Regions from separate parts of the Candidatus Symbiopectobacterium sp. NZEC135 genome, predicted to be linked through region 3. Evidence: predicted binding sites of a transcription regulator. Region 3 holds the regulator's gene; each other region holds the start of a gene.

Region 1 (6,296 bases), on a different contig from region 3:
CACCAATCAGGGCAACTTTCATCGTGTTCTCCGTCATCAGATCGTTTTACCAAGCTCATCGGTTGAGCCTGCCACTGACCTTAGTGTAAGACATCGCGTGAACATGATAAGGCCAGATATCCGAGCAGCACTGTTGCAGTATTCGCACCAATATCAGGAAATGCTACGCAAATGCAGCGGGATTGGTGCGAAAAAGGGAGCAATGATGAGGCATCCCGGCAATCTATCAAACGAATAGCGCCGGGATGATTAACCGTGAAAGACGTATCAGTTGAACGCCTGATTGAGCAGAATGGAGGTGATAACGCCCGTTGCCACCGCAATCAGCACGTAATTACCGTCGATATAGCGCCACTGGTGGCCCGGCGGTGGACTGGGCAGGCCATAGCCGCGCCAGTCACGCACCCAGTAGCGATCGCCGCGGTACGGACCGGGGATCGGATGCCCGGCACGAAAATCATAGCCACGCCAGCGGAAATGGTCTCGCCTGTCGTCATAGCGCCCCCAACCGCCCCTTGGGCCATTGTCCCAGCGCGGGCCGTGGCCTCGCCCGCGATCCCAACCGGGGCCACCTTCACCGCGCGGACCGCCATCCCAATGACGTCCCCCTTCGCCTCTCGGGCCATCAGGGCCGTGCGCATAAGCAAAGGAAGCGGAGAGTGGACCGAGAACCAGAGCGGTCATGACGAGCGTCAGAATGGTTTTGCGCATGTGCGTATCCTCAAGATAACGACGGTAGCCGCCGTTGCCGCTACTATCTGCCTTATCCTCACGCGCGAATATCTCCTGTATTCCTAATTATGCGGCACTTGATGCGACTTTACACTGCTTAACGCTTTCCTCACGCAAAGCCCGATGGCATCGCAAAAAGCACGGCTAAAACGCAGAAATCAGCATCTGGGCTATATTCATTTCAGTTCTAAATCATCATCGAATGTGATTTATAACCTTATGGCTTACATCGTAGATTATTTAGCATCGAATGTTATCTAACTTTCCCCTATACGATAGGTAGACGCAATGAAAACACTGGCTTTGGCAGCATTCACTGGCGCACTGTTGATGGCAGGTACCGCCGCACAGGCACAAGACGACCTCAGCGCCATCAAGGCCGCTGGCGTACTCAAGATCGGTACAGAAGGCACCTATGCGCCTTACTCTTTCCATGATAAATCAGGAAAACTTCAGGGCTTCGATGTGGATATCGGCCGTGCCGTTGCTGAAAAACTGGGGGTAAAAGCCGAGTTTGTGGAAGGCCGCTGGGACGGTTTGATTGCCGGTGTGGACGCCAAGCGCTATGACGCGGTGATTAACCAGGTGGGTATCACCAAAGAGCGTCAGGCCAAATTTGATTTCTCTAAACCTTATATCGATTCCAAAGCGGTACTGGTGGTGCGTAGCGACAACGATACCATCAAAAGTTTTGCCGATCTGAAAGGCCGTAAATCGGCACAGAGCCTGACCAGCAATTTCTCCAAACTGGCCAGCAGCCACGGCGCTGAAATTGTTCCCACCGACGGTTTCAACCAATCGCTGGAACTGGTGCTGAGCGGGCGTGCAGAAGCGACGTTGAATGACAATCTGTCATATCTGGACTTCAAAAAACAGAAGCCGGACGCCAAGGTCAAAGTGGCAGCAACCGCTGCGGAAGGTGATCCTTCTGGAATTCTGGTGCGCAAAAACCAACCGGAATTGGTGGCTGCCTTGAATAAAGCATTGGATGAAATCAAAGCAGACGGTACCTATAAAACGATAGCGGTGCGATACTTTGGGGAAGATGTTTCCCAATAATCGTCGCGTTCGAGGTCACTATTGATGCCACCATGGCTACAACTTATGGCAGACTCCTTCTGGAGTCTGCTTTCTGCTGGGTTACAGTTTACCGTTCCGCTCGCCATTCTCTCCTTTGTGCTCGGGTTAGCATTGGGCATTCTGGTGGCGTTGATCCGTCTCTATGGCCCCAAGCCGCTGAAATGGGTAGCGGATTTTTACGTGTGGGTGATTCGCGGCACGCCGTTGCTGGTTCAGCTGTTTTTGATTTTCTATGGGCTGCCTAATGCCGGCATCACGTTGGATGCCTTTCCGGCTGCGCTGATTGGCTTCACGCTTAACGTGGGAGCCTACAGTTCGGAAATCGTACGCGGAGCCATTCTTTCAGTGGCTAACGGTCAGTGGAATGCCGCGGCCTCACTGGGCATGAATCGACGCCAGACGCTGCGCTGGGTGATCATTCCACAGTCGATTTTTGTCTCTATCCCGCCGCTCTCCAATACCTTTATTTCGCTGATCAAAGATACCTCGCTCGCCGCCGTTATCACGGTGCCGGAGATGTTTTTGGCGGCACAACGTATTGTTTCCGTCACCTACGAACCCTTGATCCTGTACGTGGAAGCCGCGCTGATCTATTTGCTGTTCAGCACGGTATTGAGCAAGCTGCAAACCCGACTCGAAACCTACTATCAACGCCACATTCCCCACTGATTTCGCCTTCCTGCCTCGTCTTGGGGCAGGTGGCTTTTCCCCGCCCATCTCCTTCACCCAAAAGTGGGCACTTTGCACCCAAATCGCGCATCTTTTGCAGCAAAGTGCCATTTAAGTGCACCTCAACCGAATAAACCTTATTGCGATGCGGCAATTTTTCTATTTTCTTGTTATTTATCATCAAAATAAATTATTGGCATCGGTTTTGCTTAACCCTGTCACGGCACGCTACTGTCTGACAAAACAACGGTGCCGACAGACAGGAATGGTGCAGCCGGATGGCTGCTACCGCACAGCAACACACAACGACTGAGCGACATAGGATCATTATGAAAAGAATGCTACTTTCCACGCTGGTTGCCGGCGCATCCCTCTTCGCCGCCATCAATCAAGCCCATGCGGGTGCAACATTGGATGCCATTCAGAAAAAAGGATTTGTTCAGTGTGGTATCAGTGACGGCTTGCCTGGTTTCTCCTATGCAGATGCCAGCGGGAAATACTCCGGTATTGACGTAGACGTGTGCCGCGGCGTCGCAGCCGCCGTGTTTGGCGATGCCAGCAAAGTGAAATACACCCCGCTGACTGCTAAAGAGCGTTTCACCGCACTGCAATCGGGTGAAGTTGATATTCTGTCGCGTAACACCACCTGGACCTCTTCCCGTGATGCCGGGATGGGCATGCTGTTTACTGGCGTGACCTACTACGATGGCATCGGCTTCCTGACTCACAACAAAGCGGGCCTGACCAGCGCGAAAGAGCTGGACGGTGCCACCGTTTGTATTCAGGCCGGTACCGATACCGAACTGAACGTGGCGGATTACTTCAAAACCCACAATATGAAATACACCCCGGTGACCTTCGACCGCTCTGACGAAAGCGCCAAGGCGCTGGAATCTGGCCGCTGCGATACCCTGGCGTCCGACCAGTCTCAACTGTACGCGCTGCGTATCAAGCTGAGCAAACCGGCTGAATTTATCGTATTGCCGGAAGTTATCTCCAAAGAGCCGCTGGGACCGGTGGTACGTCGCGGTGATGAAGAGTGGTTCTCGATCGTTCGTTGGACCCTGTTCGCCATGCTGAATGCCGAAGAAATGGGTGTGACCTCGAAGAACGTTGATGCGCTGGCCGCCAAACCGACCACGCCGGACATGTCTCACCTGCTGGGTCATGAAGGTAACTACGGCAAAGATCTGAAACTGCCCGCCGATTGGGCGTTCAAAATCATCAAGCAAGTCGGTAACTACGGTGAAATTTTCGAACGCAATGTCGGTATGGACAGCGAGCTGAAAATCAAACGTGGCCTGAATGAGCTGTGGAACAAAGGCGGTATCCAGTACGCACCAGCAGTGCGTTAATCGCTAACAGAAAGCGGGTGCCGCGCCAGTATGCGGCACCTCAGTATTCCCGCTTTTTCCGTGTTCCTGCTATTGAGGCACTCGCATGCAACAACGCCCAACCGTGAAACGTGATTTTTCACTATCAAATCCAGCGGTGCGCGCCTGGCTGTATCAACTTCTCGTCATCGTTATTGTGATTGCCGTGGCGGGTTATCTGTTGCACAACACCGTCACCAATCTGGCCCAGCGCGGTATTACCTCCGGTTTCGCGTTTCTGAATAACAGTGCAGGCTTCGGTATTGTCCAGCACCTTATCGACTACCAGCAGGGCGATACCTACGCCCGCGTGTTTCTGGTGGGGCTGCTCAACACGCTGCTGGTTTCAGCGCTCTGTATTGTTTTCGCTTCGGTGCTGGGCTTTATGCTCGGGCTGGCGCGGCTCTCTGATAACTGGCTGTTACGCAAACTGTCCACGGTATATATCGAAACGTTTCGTAATATCCCCCCGATTTTGCAGATCTTCTTCTGGTATTTTGCCGTGCTGCGTAACCTTCCCGGTCCGCGCCAGGCGCTTAACACGCTTGATATTGCGTTCCTGAGCAACCGCGGTTTGTACCTTCCGGCCGGAGAATTTGGCCCCGGTGCGCTGGGCGCGCTCTTCGCGTTACTCATCCCATTGGTGGTCGGCGTTATTCTGTATCGGCGCAATAAGCAGATTCATACCCTTACCGGACAATACCGCCGCACCTGGCCTGTCGTTCTGGCACTGTTAGCGGTTCTCCTTGGCGTGAGCCACGCGCTGTTTGGCCCTGCCCTGCACTGGGATATTCCGCAGTTGAAGGGGTTCAACTTCCAGGGCGGCATGGTGCTGATCCCGGAACTGGCAGCGTTAACGCTGGCCTTGTCGGTCTACACCTCGGCGTTTATCGCAGAGATTATCCGTTCCGGCATTCAGTCTGTCTCCTACGGGCAACATGAAGCGGCTCGCTCCCTGGGGCTACCCAATCCGATCACGCTGCGTAAGGTGATTTTGCCGCAGGCGCTGCGCGTCATCATCCCGCCGTTGACCAGCCAATACCTGAATATCGTGAAGAACTCATCGCTCGCCGCTGCGATTGGTTACCCGGATATGGTTTCCCTGTTTGCCGGCACCGTGCTCAACCAAACCGGTCAGGCGATTGAAACCATTGCTATTACCATGTCGGTGTACCTGATTATCAGCCTGATCATCTCCCTGCTGATGAACCTGTATAACCGCAAAATCGCGCTCGTGGAACGCTAGAGGCCGCTATGACGACATTGTCACAACCACAACCACATCGTCAGGCTCCGCTCTTTGCGCTGTGGCATTGGGCCAAAAAGAACCTGTTTTCCAGCATCTCAAACAGCCTGCTGACGCTGTTCTGCTTCTGGCTGCTGTGGCACATTCTGCCGCCGCTATTGAACTGGACGCTACTGCAGGCGAACTGGGTCGGTGAGACCCGCGCTGACTGCACCCGCGACGGTGCTTGTTGGGTGTTTATTCAGGCACGCTTCGGTCACTTTATGTATGGGCTGTATCCGGCTGAGGAGATCTGGCGCATTAACTTTGCGCTGGTTTTGGGGTTACTCAGCATCCTGCCGATGTTCTGGCGCCGCATGCCACGCCGTGGACGCTATATCGCAATCTGGGCGGTGTGTTACCCATTATTGGCCTGGTGGCTGCTGTATGGCGGATTCGGCGGGCTGCCGCGCGTAGAAACACGCCAGTGGGGTGGGCTGACGCTTACCCTGATCATCGCGGCGATTGGTATCGCAGGCGCATTGCCGTTGGGAATTCTGCTGGCGCTGGGACGACGTTCAACCATGCCCGTGGTGCGTATCCTGTGCGTGGTGTTTATCGAGTTCTGGCGCGGCGTGCCGCTGATCACCGTGTTGTTTATGTCCTCAGTGATGCTGCCGCTGTTTCTCACTGAAGGCACCAGCATCGATAAACTGCTGCGTGCGCTGGTCGGCGTCATCCTGTTCCAGTCAGCCTATGTGGCAGAAGTGGTCAGAGGCGGGCTTCAGGCATTACCGAAAGGGCAGTATGAGGCGTCCGCGGCATTAGGGCTGGGCTACTGGCGTATGCAGGGGCTGGTTATCCTGCCTCAGGCGCTGAAGCTGGTCATTCCTGGTCTGGTGAATACCATCATCGCACTGTTCAAGGACACCAGTCTGGTCATCATCATCGGCCTGTTCGATCTGTTCAGCAGTATCCAGCAGGCGACCGTTGATCCAACCTGGTTGGGGATGTCGACCGAAGGCTATGTTTTTGCTGCCATGATCTATTGGATCTTCTGTTTCAGCATGTCGCGCTACAGCCAGCATCTGGAAAAACGTTTTAACACCGGACACAAGTCGCATTGAGGCTCTTATGAACCAGAACGCATTAACATCAGATAACTATATGATCACACTGGACAATGTGAACAAGTGGTATGGTCAATTCCACGTACT
Region 2 (6,296 bases), on a different contig from region 3:
GCAGCGTGCCTGTTGCCATAACGCAGACTCCTGCACCCTCGCGGTGCATTGTAGTGTAGATGATGGATGTTACGTCGCAACGGCCAATATTGATGATAAAGAAATAAGGCCGATGGTGAAAAAAGCCCATCCGAAGATGGGCTGAAAAGTTTCCACGGCAACAAAAACAAACTTCTTATAATTCTGTTGATGCTCGGTCATGGCAGGGTTCAGCACGCCCACCACGCCGAGGTAAATCATCGGTACGCAGTCGTTGATTAAACGCTGTAGTACAGTTCGAACTCAACCGGGTGCGGCGTCATGCGAACGCGATCGTTCTCTTCACGGCGCAGACCGATGTAAGCATCGATAGCGTCGTCAGTGAACACGCCGCCCGCCGTCAGGAATGCACGGTCAGTGTCCAGCGCGTTCAGTGCTTCTTCCAGAGAGCCTGCAACCTGCGGGATTTCATTCGCTTCTTCCGGCGGCAGATCGTACAGGTTTTTGTCCATGGCATCGCCAGGGTGGATCTTGTTCTTGATACCATCCAGACCGGCCATCAGCAGTGCAGCGAAGCACAGGTACGGGTTAGCCGCCGGGTCCGGGAAGCGCACTTCGATACGTGCTGCTTTCGGGCTGGAAACGAACGGGATACGGATAGAAGCAGAACGGTTACGTGCGGAGTACGCCAACATTACCGGAGCTTCATAACCCGGGACCAAACGCTTGTAAGAGTTGGTGGTCGGGTTAGACAGGGCGTTGATCGCTTTAGCGTGCTTGATGACACCGCCGATGTAGAACAGCGCTTCTTCAGACAGGCCAGCGTATTTGTCGCCAGAGAATTTGTTGGTGCCGCCTTTGGACAGGGACATATGGCAGTGCATGCCAGAGCCGTTGTCACCGAACATCGGTTTCGGCATAAAGGTGGCTGTTTTGCCGTAAGCGTGCGCTACGTTGTGAACAACGTATTTGTAGATCTGAATTTCGTCCGCTTTTTTGGTCATGGTGTTGAAGCGGGTTGCCACTTCGTTCTGACCTGCCGTTGCCACTTCGTGGTGGTGAGCTTCAACAACCAGACCCATTTGTTCCATTACCTGGCACATCTGAGAACGGATGTCTTGTGCGGAGTCAACCGGCGGAACTGGGAAGTAACCGCCTTTCACTGCCGGACGGTGGCCTTTGTTGCCGCCTTCGTATTTGGTACCGGAGTTCCATGCGCCTTCGATGTCATCGATAGCTACGTGAGAGCCGGAGATGCTGCTGCCGAAACGAATGTCGTCAAACAGGAAGAATTCAGGTTCTGGCCCAAACAGAACGGTATCAGCGATACCGGTGGAACGCAGGTACTCTTCAGCGCGTTTCGCGATGGAGCGCGGGTCGCGATCGTAACCTTGCATGGTGTTCGGTTCCAGAATGTCACAACGAATGATCAGCGTCGTGTCTTCATAGAACGGGTCCAGTACTGCGGTGCTTGCGTCAGGCATCAGCACCATGTCGGATTCGTTGATACCTTTCCAGCCACCGATAGAGGAGCCGTCGAACATTTTGCCTTCTTCGAAGAAGTCAGCGCTAACCTGGTGAGCTGGAATGGTGACGTGCTGCTCTTTACCCTTGGTATCGGTAAAGCGTAAGTCGACGAATTTTACTTCGTGCTCGTTCAGCATCGTCAAAACATGTTCTGCGGACATACTTGGATCTCCCGATTTGTCATTTATCGTCGTGGAACGAATATCGTTATGGAATGATGTTTGTTACCGTAATAGGGTTTAAGCTAAAATCATGCCAACTCTACGCATAGGGTTAGGAGGCGTTGTTTTCAGGCTTTCATTGAAGGCAGTGCCTGCACCATTAGCGTTCGTTGCACTATTATGGTTCATAATCACCAAAATGGTGCACTGTTTGTGTGCGTTTGTTTACTTTCTCTGCGCCGTTGCACCGTGAAAGGGATCACAAAGCAAGCACCCCTAGGTTGTTTATCGCTTAGGAGTGTGATCTTGTTTGGTCCCTCGCTTAATCCGTGTACAATAGCGCGCTATTTCTAAATGCCTGAGGCAAAGCTGTGATCGAGAATTTGCGTAACATTGCTATTATTGCGCACGTTGACCATGGGAAAACTACCCTGGTTGACAAGCTGCTACAACAATCTGGAACATTGGGTGAACGAAATGACGCCACCGAGCGCGTTATGGACTCCAACGATCTGGAAAAAGAACGCGGTATCACCATTCTGGCGAAGAACACCGCCATTAACTGGAGAGATTACCGTATCAATATCGTTGACACCCCAGGACACGCCGATTTCGGTGGTGAAGTGGAGCGTGTAATGTCCATGGTCGATTCAGTGCTGCTGCTGGTAGACGCAATGGACGGCCCGATGCCCCAGACCCGTTTCGTTACCCAAAAAGCTTTCGCCTATGGCCTGAAACCGATCGTGGTCATCAACAAAGTTGACCGTCCGGGCGCGCGCCCTGACTGGGTCGTCGATCAGGTGTTCGACCTGTTCGTCAACCTGGGTGCAACCGATGAACAGCTGGACTTCCCTATCGTTTACGCGTCGGCGTTAATGGGGACATCTGGTCTTGATCACGAAGACATGTCAGAAGACATGACTCCGCTGTTCGAAGCCATCGTGAAGCACGTTGAAGCGCCGAACGTCGATCTCGACGGTCCGCTGCAAATGCAAATCTCCCAGCTGGACTACAACAGCTACGTGGGTGTTATCGGTATTGGCCGTATCAAACGCGGTCGCGTTAAACCGAACCAGCAAGTGACGATTATCGATGCGGAAGGTAAACGCCGTAACGGTAAAGTGGGTCAGGTGTTGGGCCATTTGGGTTTGCAACGTATCGAATCGAGCGAGGCGGAAGCGGGCGATATCATCGCTATCACCGGTCTGGGTGAACTGAACATCTCCGATACCATCTGTGATACCGCTAACGTCGAAGCCCTGCCGCCGCTGTCGGTGGATGAGCCGACCGTTACCATGTCTTTCGGGGTTAACACCTCGCCGTTCTGTGGTAAAGAAGGCAAGTTCGTGACTTCTCGTCAGATTCTGGATCGTCTGAAGAAAGAGCTGGTACACAACGTTGCGCTGCGCGTCGAAGAAACCGAAGACCCGGATACCTTCCGTGTGTCTGGTCGTGGCGAACTGCACCTGTCGGTGCTGATCGAAAACATGCGTCGTGAAGGTTTTGAACTGGCGGTTTCTCGTCCGAAAGTTATCTTCCGTGACATCGATGGCCGCCGTCAGGAACCGTTCGAACAAGTTACCGTGGATATCGAAGATCAGCATCAGGGTTCCGTCATGGAAGCGCTGGGCCTGCGTAAAGGCGAAATGCGTGACATGAACCCAGATGGTAAAGGCCGTGTACGTCTGGATTACATCATTCCGAGCCGTGGTTTGATTGGCTTCCGTACCGACTTTATGACCATGACCTCCGGTACTGGCTTGCTGTACTCCACCTTTAGCCATTACGACGATATTCGTCCGGGCGATATCGGCCAGCGCCAGAACGGCGTGTTGATCTCCAATGGCCAAGGTAAAGCAGTAGCGTATGCGCTGTTCAGCTTGCAGGAACGCGGTAAATTGTTCCTGGGTCACGGTGCAGAGGTGTATGAAGGCCAAGTTATCGGTATTCACACTCGCTCCAATGACCTGACAGTTAACTGCCTGACCGGTAAAAAACTGACCAACATGCGTGCTTCCGGTACGGATGAAGCGACCGTGCTGGTGCCAGCGGTGAAAATGTCGCTGGAGCAAGCGTTGGAATTTATCGATGACGATGAATTGGTTGAAGTGACTCCGCAGTCTATTCGTCTGCGTAAACGTCACCTGACTGAAAACGATCGCCGTCGCGCCAACCGCGGGCCGAAAGAGGGCTAATCCGCCGCTCTTTACAAAACCGTTCCAGGGCGCTTTCAGGCGCCCTGCCTTTTTCCACTCCGCGTTGATTTCCTTTCTGCTTTCCCCGCGTTGATCCTGATGATGTGCTTATTAAGTCTCAAGATGTCGAGTCTGGTTCACGTAACGTCGCGAGGCATACCACGGCGGTGAGTACCGAGAGCACAGCCAATATGACAAAGATGCTGTGGAAAGCCGAGGTGTAGGCATTATTTGCCAACTCGATAATGATTCCGTCCCTGATGCTGTCCGCATTGGAAAAAGTACCGTGTCCAGCACTAGCTCCCATTTGGCTTGCAATCGCGGTGGCATCCTTCGGTAATGTAAGCGCATTGACCTCGGCCGCTGCCTGCAAATTTGTTGCAGTCAAACTCACCAACATAGCTCCGATGGCGGTAATGGCGATGGCCTCTCCGGCCACGCGCATGGTGGTAAAGATACCGGCGGCCATTCCTGCGCGGGCCTTGGGAACAACGCTGACCGACAAGGCATCCATCAAGCCCCAGGGCAGGCCGTTGCCGATGCCGACCAGCAGCATGGGGAGCGCCATTGACCATAAATCCTTGTCCGCAGACAGGTGTGCTAACAGCCAGGTACCGAGCGCGGAGATAAGAAAGCCAATGCCCGATAGCAAACCGGGTGAAACGTACTGGGCTAGCCGCCCAGCCAGCAGCGGCACTACCAGCATCGGCGCTGTTAGCGGCACGATAGCCAGGCCTGCTGTAAAGGCATCGAGCCCTTGCACGATAATGAACCAAATAGGCACGTAGACGATCAACGCGATAAAACTGAAACCGGTTGCCACGGGCAACAGCTGGACGCCGATGAAGCGCGGGTAGCGGAACAGGCGGATATCCAGCATAGGATATTGGCGCCGACATTCCACGACAATAAACGCGCCTAGCAGGAAAAGGGTGCTACCCAGCAGTGATAGTACGCGCAGGCTCGCCCAACCGTCTTGGGGGCCGCGCGCGATGCTGAACGTCAGTGACACCAACGCCGCAGTGAACAGCACGGTGCCTGGCCAATCAATGCCTTTTGCCTCTGGGTCACGAGACTCCCTGATTCGCCGCGTCCCCAGCATCAGAATTAAGGCTGCGATCAGTGCGATAGCAAAATACAGTGAGCGCCAACCCAACCATTCAATCATAAACCCTGAAGCCATTGGTCCGAATGCAAGACCAACACCGAACGTTGTCCCGAGGAAGCTGAAAGCCCGTGTGCGCTCCGCTCCCTCAAACTCCTGCGCCAGCAGCGAGGTGGCTGAGGTTAGTACCAAGGCCCCACCAACGCCTTCGGCGGCGCGCATCAGATTGAGCAGTAGCAGATTTGGGGTTAAGCCGATCAACAGCGACATAGTGATGAATATCCAAAGCCCTGCCATGAAGCAACGTTTGCGGCCGATTTGGTCGCCGATGGCACCCGCCGCCATCACGCAACTGCCAAATGCGATGGCGTAGGCATTCACGATCCAACTCAAGCTAGATTGATCACCCCCCAAGTCCCGGCCAACCGCGGGTATTGAAATCGCCGGACCAGTGAATACCAGCGGGATGATCGTTACGCAGGCGCAGATCGCCGCCAGTACCTTGTATCGGTCACCGGTTGCTACCGGTATTTGTGTTTTGCTCATTCCAGTTCCAATGTGCCATTCAGTCAGTGCAGTGCGTGCATTTGACTGGGGATGTGATGATTTTCTCACAGCTTAATTAATTCGCTTTTATTTGATAATATGATGAAATTGAAAATCACCTCTGCAAATAATGCATATATGAACGGCACGGAGTTTGAGCAGATTACGGCCTTTATTGCTGCCGTCGAGCATGGCGGTTTCACGGCTGCTGGTCAGGCGTTGGAGAGAGATGGCTCCATCCTCTCGCGGCGCGTTACCGCTCTGGAAAAGCGCCTGGGCGTGCGTCTTATGGAACGCACCACGCGGCGATTAGCATTGACGGAGGCCGGTGAGGCCTTTTACCAACGCATGCGCAGCGCGTTACACACTTTGCAGGATATCGAACAGGACACGGCTGCGGCTGCGGTCGGTGTGCGTGGCACGCTGCGCATCGCTTTGCCCGCCTCCTTTGGTCGGATGTGGATTGCTCCTATTCTTCCGGCGTTCCTGGCCACCTATCCCGATCTTTTCGTGGAAACCGCGTTGGAAGACCGCTATGTCGACCTGGTCGCGGAGTCCTTTGATGTGGCTGTTCGTATCGGAACCTTGGCTGATAGCCGCTTGGTGGCTCGCAAGTTGGCACCCTCGCGGCGTATGCTCTGTGCATCACCCGCCTATTTGCATCAGTACGGAGTGCCTGCTCGGCCAGCTGATCTTGGTCAACACGCCTGTCTGGGGTTCTCTCGTCTGGCCTCGCATCCCCTTTGGACGCTGCGTGATGGCGATAAAATAACGACGGTGCGG
Region 3 (6,296 bases):
AGGTAGGCCTTAGCGTCGCCGTGGCAGATGCACACCCTCTGCTGCTGCCCAAGGCGGATTACGTAACCCGAATTGCTGGCGGGCGTGGTGCGGCACGCGAACTGTGCGACCTTATTCTGCTGGCGCAGGGTAAGTTGGACGAGGCCAAAGGGCTATCGATATGAAGGTATCGTCACGGCAAGGGGGCTATCGCCGCCCGTTGGTCCGGGCACGAATGTGCTACGACAGAAGAGTGCTACGACATGAGTTTGCGATGACCATGAGTACGTTTTTATTATGAATAAGACAAAGCGTTGGCTAACCGCGCTGTTGGCGCTCATTGTACTGATTCTGATTGGCTTGAACCTGACGGATCAGGACAGTGCGCCACAGACGGAAACCCAGGACAATGCGGTGCCAACCTACACCAGCGATGAAACCACCACGCGCGTGTTTAACCCGCAGGGTGGCCTGAACTATCGTCTCGTGGCGCAAAAAGTGGAGTATTTTAACGCGGAACAGCTTACCTGGTTTACCGCGCCGGTCGCTACGCTGTTTAACGAACAGGGTGTCGCCACCTGGTCGGTGCAAGCCGACCGCGCCAAGTTGACCAAAGATAAAATGTTGTTCTTATACGGGCATGTGGAAGTCAACAGTCTGACCAATGACTCACAATTACGGCAGATAAAAACCGATAATGCGCAAGTTAACCTGGTGACACAGGACATCGCCTCCGATGATGAGGTGACACTGTACGGAGCCAGTTTCCTCTCGAACGGGATGAAAATGCGCGGTAATTTGCGTAATAAAACTGCCGAATTGATTGAAAAGGTAAAAACCTCTTATGAAATTCAACACCAATAATGTTTGGCGCCACGCTACCGTTGCCAGCGCCCTGTTAGCAGCAAGCCTGCCTGCCCTTGCTGTGACAGGAGACACCAGCCAGCCCATTCACATTGATTCCGCGCAGCAGTCATTGGACATGCAGGGCAATACCGTCACGTTTACCGGCAATGTTACGGTCAAACAAGGCACCATCGATGTGAAGGCCGAAAAAGTCGTGGTCACGCGCCCACAGGGATCGCAGGGCCAGGAAGTGATTGAAGCCTTTGGGAATCCGGTCACTTTCTACCAGATGCAAGATAACGGCAAGCCGATGAAAGGCCGCGCACAGAAAGTGCGCTATGAACTGGCGCAGGATAAGATCACGCTGACGGGTAACGCCTATCTGGAACAACTGGATAGCAACGTGAAAGGCGATCGCATCACCTATCTGGTGAAACAGCAACAGATGGAAGCGGTGGGGGGCGACAAAGGCGGACGCGTAGCCACCGTGCTGGTGCCCTCGCAGCTACAGGAAAAGAACGGCAAAGCTGCCGCACCGGCGTCTCAAAAAGCCAAGCAGCAACCACAGGCAACTGAATAACCTATGGCAACATTAATCGCAGAAAACCTAGCGAAGGCCTACAAGGGCCGTCGTGTGGTCGAAAACGTAAGTTTAACGGTCAACTCCGGTGAAATCGTCGGGTTGCTCGGGCCGAATGGTGCGGGAAAGACCACGACATTCTATATGGTTGTCGGCATTGTCCAGCGCGATTCCGGGCGGATCGTGATTGATGATGAAGAGATAAGCTTGCTGCCCTTGCATGAACGCGCGCGCCGCGGCATCGGCTATTTGCCGCAAGAAGCGTCGATCTTTCGCCGTTTGAGCGTCTATGACAACCTGATGGCCGTCTTGCAGATTCGCAAAGACCTGACGCCGGAGCAGCAGGACGATCGCGCCAATGAGTTAATGGAAGAATTCCATATTATTCATTTACGCGATAGTCTGGGACAATCCCTGTCCGGCGGCGAACGTCGTCGCGTAGAGATCGCTCGCGCACTGGCGGCCAATCCTAAATTTATTTTGCTGGATGAACCCTTTGCCGGTGTCGATCCGATTTCGGTGCTCGACATAAAAAAAATCATTGAGCACCTGCGCGACAGCGGTCTGGGCGTGCTGATTACCGATCACAACGTGCGTGAAACGTTGGATGTGTGCGAACGCGCCTATATCGTCAGCCAGGGGCAGCTTATTTCCCACGGTTCACCCAGCGAAATCCTGGAGGATGAGCAGGTGAAACGCGTCTATCTGGGCGAAGGCTTCCGACTTTGATACTGTAACGTTTGCAATGGGCGTTCCATTTAAGGGAAAGTGACACGAGTTATGAAGCAAGGTTTGCAACTCAGGCTAAGTCAACAACTGGCCATGACGCCACAACTTCAGCAGGCGATCCGTCTGCTTCAGTTGTCTACGCTTGAACTCCAGCAAGAGATCCAACAAGCGCTGGAAAGCAACCCGTTGCTTGAACAAACCGACAGCCACGATGAAATCGACACTCAGGAAACGAGCGACAGCGAATCGCTGGATACGCGCGAAGCCCTTGAGCAAAAAGATATGCCGGAAGAACTGCCGCTTGACGCCACCTGGGATGAAATCTACTCCGCAGGCACGCCCTCAGGCACTGGCACCGATTACCGCGACGAAGAACTGCCTGTCTATCAGGGTGAAACCACGCAAACTTTGCAGGATTACCTGATGTGGCAGGTGGAATTGACGCCGTTTTCCGACACCGATGCGGCTATCGCCACGTCGATTGTCGATGCAGTGGACACCACCGGCTATCTGACCGTTCCGCTGGAAGACATTCTCGAGAGCATCGGCGACGATGACGTGACGATTGAGGAAGTGGAAGCGGTGTTAAAACGCGTGCAACGTTTTGACCCGGTCGGGGTGGCAGCGCGTGATTTGCGCGATTGTCTGCAAATCCAACTGTCGCAGTTTGCCCCAGAAACCCCGTGGCTGGCGGAAGCCAAGCTTATCGTCAATGACTACCTCGATTTGCTGGCCAATCATGATTTTCGCACGCTGATCCGCGCCAGTCGCATTAAAGAGGATGCGCTGAAAGAGGCGCTGGCACTGATTCAGTCACTCGATCCGCGTCCGGGCCAATCCATCAATACCGGCGAGTCGGAGTATGTGATCCCCGACGTGCTGGTGCGCAAGCATCAAGACCGCTGGGTGGTGGAACTCAACACTGACAGCGTGCCGCGCCTGCAAGTCAACCAGCAGTATGCAGCGCTCGGCCACAGCGCACGTAACGACAGCGACAGCCAATTTATCCGCAGCCACCTGCAAGAGGCGCGCTGGCTGATAAAAAGTCTGGAGAGCCGCAACGATACGCTGCTTAAGGTCACACGCTGCATTGTGGAACAACAGCAGGATTTCTTTGATAAAGGTGAAGAGTTTATGAAACCCATGGTGCTGGCGGATATCGCTCAGGCTGTGGATATGCATGAATCAACCATCTCACGCGTCACAACCCAGAAATTTCTTCACAGCCCACGTGGCATTTTCGAACTAAAATATTTCTTCTCCAGCCATGTAAATACCGACAGCGGCGGTGAGGCATCATCCACTGCTATTCGGGCGCTGGTGAAAAAATTGATCGCTGCGGAAAACCCCGGCAAACCCTTGAGTGACAGCAAGCTGACAACGCTGCTCTCCGATCAAGGGATCATTGTCGCGCGGCGTACCGTCGCAAAGTACCGAGAGTCTTTATCCATCCCGCCGTCAAACCAGCGTAAGCAGTTGGTTTGATTTCTACAGAGAAGGAAGACGCTATGCAGCTGAATATCACCGGACACCACATCGAGATCACACCCGCATTACGCGAGTTCGTTAACACAAAATTTGCCAAGCTGGAGCAATACTTTGATCGTATCAACCAGATCAACGTGGTGCTCAAGGTGGAGAAAGTGGAGCAAATTGCCGATGCTACGCTGTTCGTTAATGGCGGTGAACTGCATGCCACATCCGAATCTGAAGACATGTATGCCGCCATCGATCTGTTGATCGACAAACTGGCGCGTCAGTTAAATAAACACAAGGACAAACTCAAACAGCACTGATCGTCATCTCCGCCTTCGGGCGCAGGAATACGCCTCTGGCACAGCGCCAGAGGCGTGCAGAGATGCGCGGGCCGTTAAGTGAACACACCATGAATAACGATCCCATTTTGCAACTCAGCGCGGTATTACGCCAAGAGTGCACCCGCAGCACCGTTCATTGCCAAAGCAAGAAACGGGCGTTGGAAATCATCAGCGAATTGGCAGCCAGGCAGCTAAACCTTCCGACCCCGCTGATCTTCGAGGCATTGCTGACGCGCGAAAGAATGGGCAGTACCGGTATTGGCGGCGGTATCGCGATCCCACACGGAAAACTCGATGATGATAACGCCTTGGGCGCCACCGGGGTCTTTATCCAGCTTGAACAGCCAATATCCTTTGATGCTATTGATAATCAAGGCGTAGACTTGCTTTTTGCCTTGCTGGTTCCCGCAGAACAATGTAAAACCCATCTACATACACTGTCGCTTGTCGCCAAACGTCTGGCTGACAAAAGTGTGTGTCGGCGTTTACGGGCAGCACAAAGTGACGAAGAGCTTTACCAAATTATGATTGAAGGGGATTAATCCCCGCTAGAAAGTGCGCGACATTCAGACATTCGCGCTACGATATGCGTCATACAGATGAATCACTCGGTCAGGGTGTAACAAAAGCAGGCTATAGCCGGAGGGGAGTCGTCGGATGGTGCTGATGATTGTCAGTGGTCGCTCAGGTTCAGGAAAATCTGTGGCCCTGCGTGCCCTGGAAGATATGGGCTTTTATTGCGTGGACAACCTGCCCGTGGTGTTGCTGCCGGAACTGGCCAACACGCTGGCACAACGCGATATCTCGGCAGCGGTCAGCATTGACGTGCGTAACATGCCTGAATCGCCGGAAATCTTTGAGCACGCCATGGATCAGTTGCCGCCCAGTTTTGCGCCGCAACTGCTGTTTCTGGATGCCGATCGCAATACGCTGATTCGCCGTTACAGCGATACGCGCCGTTTACACCCTCTTTCCAGCAAAAATCTTTCGCTGGAAAGCGCCATCGATGAAGAGAACGACCTGCTGGAACCGTTGCGTTCTCGCGCCGATCTGATCATTGATACCTCTGAAATGTCGGTGCATGAACTGGCGGAAATGCTGCGTACTCGGTTGTTGGGCAAACGCGAGCGTGAACTGACCATGGTGTTCGAATCCTTTGGTTACAAGCACGGCATTCCCATCGATGCGGATTACGTCTTTGATGTGCGCTTCCTGCCTAACCCCCACTGGGATCCGAAATTACGTCCGATGACCGGGCTGGACAAGCCGGTTGCCGCGTTCCTCGATCGCCATACCGAAGTGCACAACTTTATTTACCAAACGCGCAGCTATCTGGAGTTGTGGCTGCCGATGCTGGAAACCAACAACCGCAGCTACCTGACGGTTGCCATTGGCTGTACCGGCGGCAAACACCGTTCCGTCTATGTGGCTGAGCAACTGGCAGACTATTTCCGCTCGCGTGGCAAAAACGTACAGTCCCGCCACCGCACGCTGGAAAAACGTAAATAATGACCGTAAAACACACCGTCATCGTCAAGAATAAGCTAGGCATGCACGCGCGCCCGGCGATGAAGCTGTTTGAGCTGGTGCAAAGCTTTGATGCCGAAGTGATGCTGCGTAACGAAAGCGGCGTTGAGGCGGAAGCCAGCAGCGTGATCGCCATGATCATGCTGGATTCCGCGCAGGGTAAACACATTGAAGTGGAAGCCAGCGGCACAGATGAAACCGCCGCACTGGCGGCAGTGGTTGAGTTATTCGAAGCTGGGTTTGATGAAGAGTAACACGCGACAATAATCCCAAAAATCGACAATGCCATAGGTAATAACGCTACCTTATGGTATAACTTCGTTACAAGTTATCTGTCATTTTTATTAACACCCCCGCGTCGCTGGCGCGGGGGTGTTGCTTTATAAATGCGGTAGACTTTTTCTCTTGATATTGTTTTTTCATATATGCAGCACGTGCTTATATCCCTATGAACCTTGATCTTACTGCCATGACGTAACGTTGTTTGTTACCGCTATGCGTTTTATCAGGGGTTATGTTTTACCAACCTATTGGAGAGGAGTATGACGAAACCTAACCTGACTATTAGCGAACTGGATGCGGAGCGCCTGGATCGGCTGCTGGAACAACCTGCGTTTGCAGGCACACCGATTGCACAAGCGTTGAATGAGGAGCTGGATCGTGCCGAGATCTTGCCTTCAGAGGACATCCCGTCAGATGTCGTCACCATGAACAGTCGGGTACGCTTTCGCGATTTAAACACTAACGAAGAGCACACCCGAATACTGGTTTATCCTGCCGCCATGCAGGACAGCAAGGAACAGCTTTCTGTGATGGCG

The links. The regulator sigma-54, encoded in region 3, starts transcription at its own class of promoters, with help from an activator protein. The targets are predictions, from matches to a motif close to GTTGGCACANNTTTCGCTNT.
Region 1: J5224_RS18700 (amino acid ABC transporter substrate-binding protein) is a predicted target of sigma-54. The motif match lies at 2,674-2,693, and genes of this name have one in related genera.
Region 2: glnA (glutamate--ammonia ligase) is a predicted target of sigma-54. The motif match lies at 1,747-1,766, and genes of this name have one in related genera.

Annotation. Positions count from the first base shown of each region.
Region 1 covers NZ_JAGFPF010000050.1:2,051-8,346, reverse strand. The annotation lists gene J5224_RS18720 (NAD(P)-dependent oxidoreductase) at 1-22, opposite strand, end outside; gene J5224_RS18715 (RcnB family protein) at 268-711, opposite strand; gene J5224_RS18710 (amino acid ABC transporter substrate-binding protein) at 1,021-1,791, shown strand; gene J5224_RS18705 (amino acid ABC transporter permease) at 1,816-2,481, shown strand; gene J5224_RS18700 (amino acid ABC transporter substrate-binding protein) at 2,811-3,836, shown strand; gene J5224_RS18695 (amino acid ABC transporter permease) at 3,922-5,100, shown strand; gene J5224_RS18690 (amino acid ABC transporter permease) at 5,109-6,206, shown strand; gene J5224_RS18685 (amino acid ABC transporter ATP-binding protein) at 6,214-6,296, shown strand, end outside.
Region 2 covers NZ_JAGFPF010000027.1:37,098-43,393, reverse strand. The annotation lists gene glnL (nitrogen regulation protein NR(II)) at 1-19, opposite strand, end outside; gene J5224_RS14225 (hypothetical protein) at 70-240, opposite strand; gene glnA (glutamate--ammonia ligase) at 258-1,667, opposite strand; gene typA (ribosome-dependent GTPase TypA) at 2,039-3,862, shown strand; gene J5224_RS14210 (MFS transporter) at 3,981-5,513, opposite strand; gene J5224_RS14205 (LysR family transcriptional regulator) at 5,652-6,296, shown strand, end outside.
Region 3 covers NZ_JAGFPF010000014.1:77,558-83,853, forward strand. The annotation lists gene kdsC (3-deoxy-manno-octulosonate-8-phosphatase KdsC) at 1-164, shown strand, start outside; gene lptC (LPS export ABC transporter periplasmic protein LptC) at 277-843, shown strand; gene lptA (lipopolysaccharide ABC transporter substrate-binding protein LptA) at 824-1,405, shown strand; gene lptB (LPS export ABC transporter ATP-binding protein) at 1,409-2,134, shown strand; gene rpoN (RNA polymerase factor sigma-54) at 2,186-3,619, shown strand; gene hpf (ribosome hibernation promoting factor) at 3,643-3,930, shown strand; gene ptsN (PTS IIA-like nitrogen regulatory protein PtsN) at 4,020-4,493, shown strand; gene rapZ (RNase adapter RapZ) at 4,609-5,460, shown strand; gene npr (PTS phosphocarrier protein NPr) at 5,460-5,732, shown strand; gene rnk (nucleoside diphosphate kinase regulator) at 6,021-6,296, shown strand, end outside.